Regions from separate parts of the Paenibacillus sp. FSL R7-0026 genome, predicted to be linked through region 2. Evidence: riboswitches for the same ligand, from Rfam matches in the RefSeq annotation. Region 2 holds a riboswitch; the other holds the start of a gene.

What was found. A riboswitch is a leader RNA that binds a small molecule or an ion and turns the genes downstream of it on or off. The one in region 2 is predicted to bind S-adenosylmethionine.
Region 1: linked by a shared signal. The riboswitch ahead of mmuP (S-methylmethionine permease) and the one ahead of MKY44_RS23465 (methionine ABC transporter ATP-binding protein) in region 2 are both predicted to bind S-adenosylmethionine.

Annotation. Positions count from the first base shown of each region.
Region 1 is NZ_JBBORG010000001.1:5,638,800-5,644,171, reverse strand. It holds gene MKY44_RS24805 (spore germination protein) at 1-819, shown strand, start outside; gene MKY44_RS24800 (spore germination protein) at 853-1,953, shown strand; gene MKY44_RS24795 (Ger(x)C family spore germination protein) at 1,950-3,152, shown strand; SAM riboswitch class I at 3,223-3,324, shown strand; gene mmuP (S-methylmethionine permease) at 3,417-4,829, shown strand; gene mmuM (homocysteine S-methyltransferase) at 4,807-5,372, shown strand, end outside.
Region 2 is NZ_JBBORG010000001.1:5,366,371-5,371,742, reverse strand. It holds gene MKY44_RS23475 (COX15/CtaA family protein) at 1-860, shown strand, start outside; gene MKY44_RS23470 (Cthe_2314 family HEPN domain-containing protein) at 1,065-1,781, shown strand; SAM riboswitch class I at 1,911-2,052, shown strand; gene MKY44_RS23465 (methionine ABC transporter ATP-binding protein) at 2,179-3,213, shown strand; gene MKY44_RS23460 (methionine ABC transporter permease) at 3,214-3,873, shown strand; gene MKY44_RS23455 (MetQ/NlpA family ABC transporter substrate-binding protein) at 3,948-4,787, shown strand; gene MKY44_RS23450 (DUF2167 domain-containing protein) at 4,911-5,372, opposite strand, start outside.

The DNA of each region.
Region 1 (5,372 bases), 270 kb from region 2:
GAACAACTCATCGAAGATAATACGCTGAGTCCTTTTCAGCAGGTACTGAATACGGAAAGACCTGACCGGGTGATGGGTGCCCTTCTGGAAGGTCGAGTAGCAATTTTGTTGGATGGAACGCCATTTGTATTAATTGTACCGGTGACCTTTAGCATGTTGCTTCAGTCTCCAGAGGACTATTATGAACGCTGGATTCCTGGAACATTTTTGCGAGTGCTACGTTTTATGGCCGCTATGCTGGCATTGCTTGCTCCTGCGCTCTATATCTCGTTTATCTCGTTCCATCCGGGTCTAATTCCAACCAAGCTGGTATTGACGATTATTGAAACGCGTACTGGAGTTCCATTCCCTTCAATTATTGAGGTACTCATCATGGAGCTTTCAATCGAAATTTTGAGGGAGGCCGGGATACGCTTGCCCAAACCGATTGCGCCAGCGATGGGAATCGTTGGAGGTCTGATTATTGGCCAAGCAGCGGTGCAAGCGGGAATAATAAGTCAATTTCTGGTCATTGTTGTTGCGGTAACTGCCATCTCTTCCTTTACGATTCCGGTCTATAGTGCGGGATTAACGCTAAGGATTCTACGATTTGCCGCTATGTTCAGCGCAGCCGTACTCGGATTGTTTGGCGTGGTTATGTTCTTTCTGCTTGTGTGTACACATCTGGCACGACTCTCGAGCTTTGGCGTCCCTTATGTTGGACCCGCGGTTCCTTATCACATGAATGAATGGAAGGATTTTGTTATCCGTGCACCGCTAAATATGATGAGAATGCGTCCCAAAATGACAAATCCGATAGATCAGGACCGAAAAAAATAAGTTTATCCACAGAAGGTCTGGAGGTGAAATAAAGTGAATGGCTCCCAAGGAAAAATTACCACGACTCAGGCCGTTGTAATTATTGTAAATTACATGCTTGGCGCCGGGATATTGACACTACCTCGAACGACCAGCAAAGCTGTCGGAACACCGGATGTCTGGATTTCCATTATCCTATCTGGATTCATTATCTTAGGCGTCGGAATAATTCTGGTTACGCTGTGTCGCAGATTTCCGGAGAAAACCGTCTTCCAGTTCACCCGTGAGATTACGGGCAGCTGGATTGCTTTCATACTGGGATTGTCTATGATTATGTATTTCATAGTTATTGCCGCATTCGAAATCAGAGTTATGGCTGAAGTAACTGGGATGTATCTGCTCGAACGCACCCCCACCTGGGCGATTGTGATGGTCTTCATGTGGATCGGTGTATATATGATCTCAGGAGGGCTTGGCGTTATCGTACGTGTGTTTGAGATCATCCTTCCGATTACGATTATTATATTTGTGATTGAAATTTTGCTTAGTAATCAGCTATTCGAGATTGGCAATCTGAGACCCGTTCTCGGTGATGGGGTTATACCCGTTTTCCATGGATTAAAGCCTTCACTATTATCTTATACGGGCTATGAGGTGATGTTAATCATGACTGCCTATATGAAAAATCCGAAGAAGAGCAATAAAGCGATGACCTGGGGGATACTCATATCCACTATTATCTACTTGATCACGGTGGTGATGGTTATAGGCAGTTTATCGCTCGATGGCATTAAAACTCGAACCTGGCCAACGCTGGATTTGGTAAGAAGCTTCGAAATCCAGGGTCTGATATTCGAGCGTTTTGAATCCTTATTGCTGGTCATCTGGATTATGCAAATCTTTTCGACTACAGCAATTACACATTACTGCGCTTCGGTGGGTATTCGTGATTTGTTTCGTTCCAAAAAAATCAAAGGTATCATGTACGGCCTGCTTCCGTTCATTTATCTGACAGCAATGATACCCAAAACAGTGGATGATACTTTTGCACTAGGAGATATGCTGGGCAATGTGTCCGTATTTTTGTTTGGCATTTTACCTCTGGTACTACTGTTGTTAAGTCTGATTCGCAAAAAAGGAGGCAAGCATGCATGATTACATTCCGTATGTTGTTACGCTTAGCCACTGTATTATGCATTCTCTTAACGATATCCGGATGTTGGAGCAGTCGGGAGATAGAGGATCTAAGTGTCTACGTCGGTCTTGGGATCGATATCGGTAAAGAGACAGAATTTGAGAAAGACATCGCTAATCAGGGAGGAGCGTATTCCAAGCAGAACAATTTGACGGCCACGGTACAGATCGCTCCCGGTAATTCAAGTAGTCAAAAGAGCCAACAATCCGGTTCGCCTTCTTCTGGTAAAACGTCCTATTCCAATGAACAGCTTACTGGAGATTCCTTGCTGCAAATCTTTCGTCAGTTTGCTCTGAGGCGAGATCATCCGCTCATCGGACATCATCTGAAGGTCATCGTTGTGTCCAAGGATATTGCCAAAAAGTATGGTCTGGATCAGCTGCTGGATTTTGTACTTCGGGATAACGATATTCGCCCTAACTGTCTGGTGTTGATTAGCCATCATCGCGCCGTTGATGTACTGACTTCAGATGATCCTTCCCGGATTCCAGCATTTTATCTTACAGGTATTACCAGCAATTCGTACTTGTCCAATAAAATCCTGGACCCGGTTCTACTCTCCAAATTAGATGCACAAATGCAATCTGGTTCCAGCTTTTTGCTCCAGAATGTACTGAACTCCAATGGAGAGGACAAGTTCTCCGGTGCCAGTATATTTGATGGGAAAACGACCAAATTCATCGGAGAACTTAGCCAAACGGACCTAGAAGGGCTATCGTGGATCAGACCTAAAGAAAAAGGAGGTATCTTGAAGACATACAATAAAGCGGGATTCACTGTTGTATATGAAATGAAGAAGAAGAAAACAAAAGTAATTCCCAAGGTGGTTGGTAATGACATTTCATTCCATGTAAAGGTCGAATCCGAAGGCTGGTTGATGGAAGATTGGCGTTCTCCCGAAAGAGAGGAAAAAGGGGATTATCTTAGAGAATTGGAAAAAGAATTTGCTGAACTTGCCGAGCAACAGATTCGACAATTGTTATACAAACTGCAGCATACCTATAAAGTAGATGTTGCGGATTTTCGGGATAGCTTACGTATCAAAGAACCTAAAACATGGAAAAAAGTCAAAGACGATTGGGATAAAATTTTTAGCACCGTGCCGATCACGTATGAGGTAAAGACCACCATCACGAATCCGGGGTCTTCCACCGAATAGCGAGGTGTGCCATTTATTATTTAAATGTTGACACATTCATGATAGATCGCTATATTAGTAAAAAATCATTTTCTTATCCAGAGAGGTGGAGGGACTGGCCCTTAGAAACCTCAGCAACAGATCTGAAGGATACTGTGCTAATTCCAGCGGGTGAAAGCCTGATAGATAGGAGCGTTTGTTTTTATTTGTCAGTAACGGCGCACTCTTTAGGCAGAGTGGGTCTTTTTTGTTTTTTCTGGATGAAGAAGTAGGGGAGCAGCAGGTATGGAGAACAACAACGACAAAGGGCATTTTCAGCGGAAAATGCAGGCACGGCATGTGGTCATGCTCTCTCTCGGAGGAGTCATTGGAACGGGATTATTCCTCAGCTCAGGTTACACCATTCAGCAGGCGGGACCACTGGGAACCATTCTGTCCTATCTGATCGGAGCGATCGTTGTATATCTGGTGATGCTCTGTCTTGGTGAACTGTCTGTTCATATGCCAGAGACGGGAGCATTTCATAGTTATGCAGCCAAATATATCGGACCAGCAACAGGTTACACGGTGGCTTGGTTATACTGGTTAACCTGGACTGTTGCGCTTGGCTCCGAATTCACAGCCGCCGGATTGCTGATGCAGCGCTGGTTCCCATCGGTGAACGTATGGATATGGAGCGCGGTTTTTGCACTGATGATCTTTCTGTTTAACGCTTTAACGGTGAAATTATTTGCGGAATCCGAGTTCTGGTTCTCATCTGTAAAAGTAGTGACTATCGTAATCTTCATTATAATCGGTGGCGCAGCCATGTTCGGCATCATCCCGATGGCGGATTCTGAACCGGCTCCATTTCTATCAAATATTACTGCATCCGGGTGGTTCCCTCATGGGGCTACAGCGATATTGATGACCATGCTTGCTGTAAACTTTGCCTTCTCAGGCACCGAGTTAATCGGCATTGCCGCTGGTGAGACGGAGAACCCGGAAAAGACGATACCAAAAGCCATTCATACAACGCTGTGGCGTTTGGTTATTTTCTTCATCGGAACGATTATTATCTTGTCGGCCTTGCTGCCCATGTCGGATGCCAGTGTACTGGAAAGTCCGTTTGTAGCGGTAATGGAGCGGGTGGGTGTACCCTATGCAGCAGATATTATGAACTTTGTTATTCTGACGGCGATTCTCTCTGCTGCCAATTCAGGCCTGTATGCATCTTCACGGATGCTCTGGTCTCTGGCTGATAAAAAAACGATCTCCCCGTGGTTTGCCAAATTGACCAAAAGCGGGGTACCCCTGAATGCACTTCTGATTAGTATGGTGGGTGGTGCGTTGGCATTGCTGTCCAGTATTATTGCGCCAGGTACGGTGTATATTACGCTGGTCTCCATTTCAGGTCTGGCTGTCGTTGCGGTATGGATGAGCATCAGTGCCTCCCAATACATGTTCCGCAGACAATATATCCGGGAAGGACATGCGGTCAAAGATCTGGTCTACCGCACACCACTGTATCCGGTGGTACCCATTGTTTCATTTATATTATGCCTGGCTTCATGCATAGGTATTGCCTTTGACCCGACACAGCGAATTGCGCTGTATTGTGGGGTTCCGTTTATCGCAGTATGTTACGCTGCTTATTATCTGACAGAACGTGTGAATAAGAAAAGAGGACAAGTACATGACGCAAGCACAACAGACTAACCCCATAGAACAGATTTTGCGTGAACATCCGGTCATGATTCTGGATGGAGCGTTGGCAACGGAACTCGAACAGCATGGATGTGATCTGGATGATCCACTATGGTCTGCTCGTGTGTTGCTTGAGAATCCGGATGTTATTGTTCAGGTCCATGCAGATTATTTTCGAGCAGGAGCCGACTGTGCGATTACATCCAGTTATCAGGCGACGGTGGGTGGCTTCAGCAAGAGAGGAATCGATGAACAGGCAGCACTAGAGCTGATCCGCAAGACGGTGGAACTGGCTGCACAGGCGAGAGATGACGTGTGGGCAGAAGTGCAGAGTAGTTTAGCAGGGAGAGGAAGCTCGACAGGTCAGCTTGTAGAAGCTCCTTCGGTACGTTCCGAGAACGTGGAGAATGAGGAGCATTTAACAGATCGTACAGGGGATCGCAAAGAAGACTGTCTTCGTCCACGTCCAATTATTGCCGGGTCCGTTGGACCGTACGGCGCCTATCTGGCGGATGGTTCAGAGTATGTGGGACATTACGGCGTGTCGGATGAGAC
Region 2 (5,372 bases):
TCGTAACCAAAACGGAATCAGGCCTTGGCTGCGGAACAGAATGGCCTTTATGTAACGGAAAACTCGTTCCCGCACATACTGTGGCTTCACTCATTGAATATTCCCATCGCGCTGTAAGTGCACTGGCTGGACTGTTGTCCATTGCCTCGTTTGTTGCTTTTCTGCGGTTTGGCAAGTCACGTCGTGACCTGCAATTGTTTTCTTTCTTAACTCTGGTATTTGTTATCGTCCAGGGAATCATGGGGGCTTTTGCCGTTGTCTTCTCCCAATCTTCAGCAGTCATGGCACTGCATTTTGGTTTTGCACTGATTGCTTTTGCCAGTTCCCTAATGATGGCGTTGGGCATCAGGCAGGAGGCCAAAGATGGCGGATTGGAGCGCCTGAATAAATACCCTCGGGTTAGCAAAAAATTCAGGAATCTGGTCTGGTTCTCCACCATTTACACATATCTCGTGGTATACACGGGTGCATTTGTGAGTCACACGGATTCTGCCGGCGGATGCTCGGGATTTCCGCTTTGTAACGGTCAGATTATTCCTGAGCTTTCGGGTGGGGTAGCGGTTGCTTTTGCTCACCGTGCAGCAGCTGCGTCGCTCGTGATTGTTATCGCGATCCTGGGTCACTTCGCTTACCGTAATCATCCGGACAACAAGGAAATGCGTACCCTTGGCGTGGTATCCGTTGTTCTCATTCTCATGCAAGTAGTCATTGGTATTTTCATGATGGTGACAATGAACCGTCCGGAAGTATACATGTTCGTAGCTCTTGCTCATATGCTGGATATCGCCATATTGTTCGGGGTTTTAACCTATATGAGTTTCCTGGTGTACAAGCTACATCGCCCGGCTAATCGTTTCTAAGATATAGATCCATTCTTTTTCCAAAGGTACTTGGGCTAAATATGAAAGTCCACCATCCAGTGATGTACATCATTGGACAGGTGGACTTTGTTTGATGTCAGGGGGATCAGGGCAACCTATGGCAAGCAGCAATTACACGGAATGGATGATGTGTTACGTTTACGGTGATGAATTCTTGTTGATTTGGAAAAGAGGAGGTTAGATATGCTGCGAACGTTGTTGGGGGAAAAGCCACGTATAAACGAAGGTAAATTGAAAGCAGCGATGGACGCAATGGCGCATACGCTTGAGCTATTTCAACGACAAATGCATGTGGACCAAGATCCCACGCATGACTATCGGAAACTGTATGTGTGGACTCAGGGACTCATCTCCTCACTGGATGAACTGGAGCAAAGCTGTTTCGCTGCTGCTCATTTTCGTAAAAAGGTCGTTGCAGGTTCAACGGATGATATGACGCCGACTGAAAAAGCCGAGTATGCTCGGTATGTGTATTTCTACAAAGATGGCTTTATCCGCTGCTTTGCCATTCTGGATAAAGTCGGCACGGTATTAAATGAAATATTCCAGTTGAATACTTCAAATACCAAAGCGCATTTTTCTTATTTTACTGTGTTAAGGCAGTTCGACTATGCGAGGGAACATCATGATCTTGCGTTGCTATTAATACAGATCAAGGACTCTTATCGTGAACCGATGAGCAAGCTGCGCAAACGACGTAATATGGAAATTCACTACATGAACTCAGAAATGCACGATGACCTGTGGCAGTTACATCAGACCTTGCAAGGTAAAGTGAAATTGGAGGATCTGAATCAGCATGTGCAGGAAATGCGTCAGGGCGTCGATATGGTCTGTGAAACGTTAACAGCCTCTTATAGTTATATCAACAAAATATGGAAAAGAAATAATTCCCTTTGACAAATCGGAATACTTGGAATATACTGAGTTTCAATCAAATGTTACACGGATATAATTGATATTTCAAAAGTTACGTTCACATTATAAAGCATAAACTACATGAACTTATAAAATCCTACAACAACATATTTCTTATCGAGAGCGGCGGAGGGACAGGCCCGATGAAGCCCGGCAACCGATTTGTAACGACATGATACATGTATCATTCGTTATAGATGTTAGGTGCTAATTCCTACAAAATGGTGCAAGACACGATTTTGGCAGATGAGAAGGTATATTCTTTCACGTGAAGAGCCCTCTTTGTATCTGCAAAGGGCTCTTTTTTTGTACTTTAAGGGGAGTTTTCCTTTAGATCGGGTAAAGATACATGTAGGTGGTTGGAAAGGGGCAAGTGCGATTGATTGAATTAAAAGGTTTAACGAAAACGTACGGCAAAGGGAAAAAATCTACAACAGCGTTATCCGAGCTGAATTTGAGCATCCAAAAGGGTGAAATCTACGGTGTGATTGGCCATTCTGGAGCGGGCAAAAGCACATTGATTCGCTGCATTAATTTGCTGGAACGGCCTACGGAGGGTGAGGTATGGGTCGACGGAATCAACTTGACTGAACTGAGCAAAACCGAATTGCAGCAACAGAGACGCAAGATCGGGATGATTTTTCAACACTTTAATCTGTTATCTTCGGCAACGGTATATGACAATGTAGCTTTTCCACTAAAGCTTGTGAATACACCCAAGGAAGCCATTGATCGCAAAGTGAAGGAAATGCTCGCACTGGTTGGTCTGGAGCACCATAGCAGCAAATATCCGGCTCAATTATCGGGTGGACAGAAACAACGTGTAGGGATTGCGAGAGCACTTGCAAGTGATCCAAATGTACTTCTCTGTGATGAGGCTACTTCGGCACTTGATCCGCAGACGACAAATTCAATCCTGAAGTTATTGCTCGACATTAATGAAAAGTACAACCTTACGATTGTGCTGATCACACATGAGATGCATGTCATTCAGAACATCTGTGACAAGGTGGCTGTCATTCATCAAGGTGGCATTGTGGAACAAGGACCTGTAACAGACGTGTTCTTGAAGCCGCAGCATGCGATTACGCGGGACTTCATGATGCGTGACCATGAAGCTGGACTTGCTCTGGAAGAGACCGCTCTGGCAAATGCAGGCGTTGAATTGCAGGCAGGTGCTGCTTCCAAACTTGTGAAGATATCCTTTCTGGGTAACAAAACGTATGAAGCGATTTTGTCTAGAACGGTACGTAAGACAGGCGTGGATTTTGCCATCCTGCAAGGTACAATCTCTACGATCAAACAGGTTCCTTATGGGCAGCTGACCGTTCGGTTCGAGGGTGATTCAAATGCGATTGATCGGACGATATCAGAATTAACCGCTGAGGGACTTGATGTGGAGGTGCTTCGTTAGATGGATTTTTCAACAGTTCGCTGGGAAGAGGTTGGTAAAGCCTCCATTGAGACACTGCAAATTTTGGGTGTATCAGGCTTGTTTACCGTAATTTTTGGTTTACCGCTCGGAGTGCTGCTGTTCATGACAGCACGATCTACTTCGATCAAGTCACGGACAGTGTACACTATACTATCCCTGATTGTGAATATTTTGCGCTCAGTCCCATTTATCATATTGATTGTTGCTCTTATTCCGTTCACTCGTTCACTCGTCGGTACTGCTACAGGTGTGTTAGGTGTTATACCACCTTTAGTTATTTCAGCAGCTCCTTACTTTGCTCGATTGGTGGAGACGACGTTGCGAGAAGTTGATCGGGGTGTCATTGAAGCGGCACAGTCGATGGGTGCTTCGACCGGACAGATTGTAAGACGGGTATTACTGCCTGAAGCGTTACCTGGTTTGGTTGCTGGGATAACCATTACCATCGTTACGCTTGTCTCTTACACGGCGATGGCGGGCATGGTTGGTGGTGGAGGTCTAGGAACGCTGGCAATCAACTATGGGTATTATCGTTATCAAAATGAAATCATGATTATATCCGTAGTGTCGATGATTATTCTAGTGCAAATTCTCCAGATGGCTGGAGATCGCTTGGTTACATTTTTCACCAGGAAATAACACATAGATAACATGATGGATATGCATTCATGCGGATGCCACATGAAAAAATGATTAGAGAAGGGGTTTTACACATGAAAAAATGGTCTTTTGCTCTACTTAGTCTTATGTTGATTGCGGTTCTCGCAGCTTGCGGAAACAACAAGGACGCCGATAGCGGCGCAGACAATTCAGCAGGTGCACCACGTACAGTTGAATTGAAAGTTGGAGCTTCACCTACACCACATGCAGAGATTCTGGAAAGCATCAAGCCTGAACTGGAAGCACAAGGTATTCGTCTGCAAGTCGTTACATTCAATGACTATGTACAACCCAATCAGCAGCTTGCTGATAAAAAATTGGATGCAAACTTCTTCCAGCACCAACCTTATCTGGACACAGAGAATAAAGAACGTGGATTCAACCTCGTTTCTGTAACACCTGTTCATGTTGAACCTTTTGGTGGATACTCCAAGAAGATTAAGTCTTTAGATGAATTGGCTGACGGCGCAAAAGTAGCAATTCCGAATGACCCATCCAATGGTGGACGTGCACTGTTGCTGCTCGCGAAGGAAGGCATTATTACGCTGAAAGACAACACAAATATCACATCTACGATTCAAGATATCACAGCCAATCCGAAGAACCTGGATATCATCGAGCTGGATGCAGCCATGATGCCTCGTCAATTGGATGAAGCAGATCTGGTATTCATCAACGCTAACTATGCGCTTGAAGCGAACCTGAATCCGGCGAATGATGCTTTGCTGATCGAAGATCTGCAAGGTAACCCATACGCCAACATCCTCGTTTCCCGTGAGGACAACAAGGATGCAGATGCAATTCAAAAACTGGCTGCTGCTCTGCACTCCGAAGAAGTGAAAACATTCATCAAAGAACGTTATAAAGGTGCAGTTGAACCTGCAACTGAATAATTCACGATATGTATGATATGATGTGAAGCTATTAAGAATAAGCCGTATATCTCTTCTGAAGAGATATACGGCTTATTTTATGTTTCCTAAGTCTGTGCTGACGTGGGATCAATAAGGGAAGGGTTAGGGCTTATCTTGTTTCTCCACGTCAGATTGATGTCCAGATTGGCGGTAGTAAGATAATTCATTCTGATCAGCATACTGCTGCTCATCTGCTTCTTGCAGGTACGTTCTCTCGGAGGGAGAGAGTGTTTCTTCTTCTCCGTGTGAGCTTTTGATCTTGTATCTGATCCACCCAATCAGACCGAGAACGACAACGAGGATCAAAGCCCATCCTTTTTTGAGCAAAAGAAGAGCACTGAATTTCTGGGAAGCTGTGTACCCGATCCCGCCCATCAGAAGACTGTTGAGTCCTATGGTGGATGTTTTGTCAGTCGAAGCATTGTACTCCTCGTAGGTGTATCCTGCATTGATGCTCAGCTTATGAAGTACGGTTTCCTCGAATGCCTGACGGCTCTGTTGAAAGTTGGCCGTATCTGTAACCAGAATGGCTGTGATGTATCCTTCGCGTGTCAGGAGTTTTAC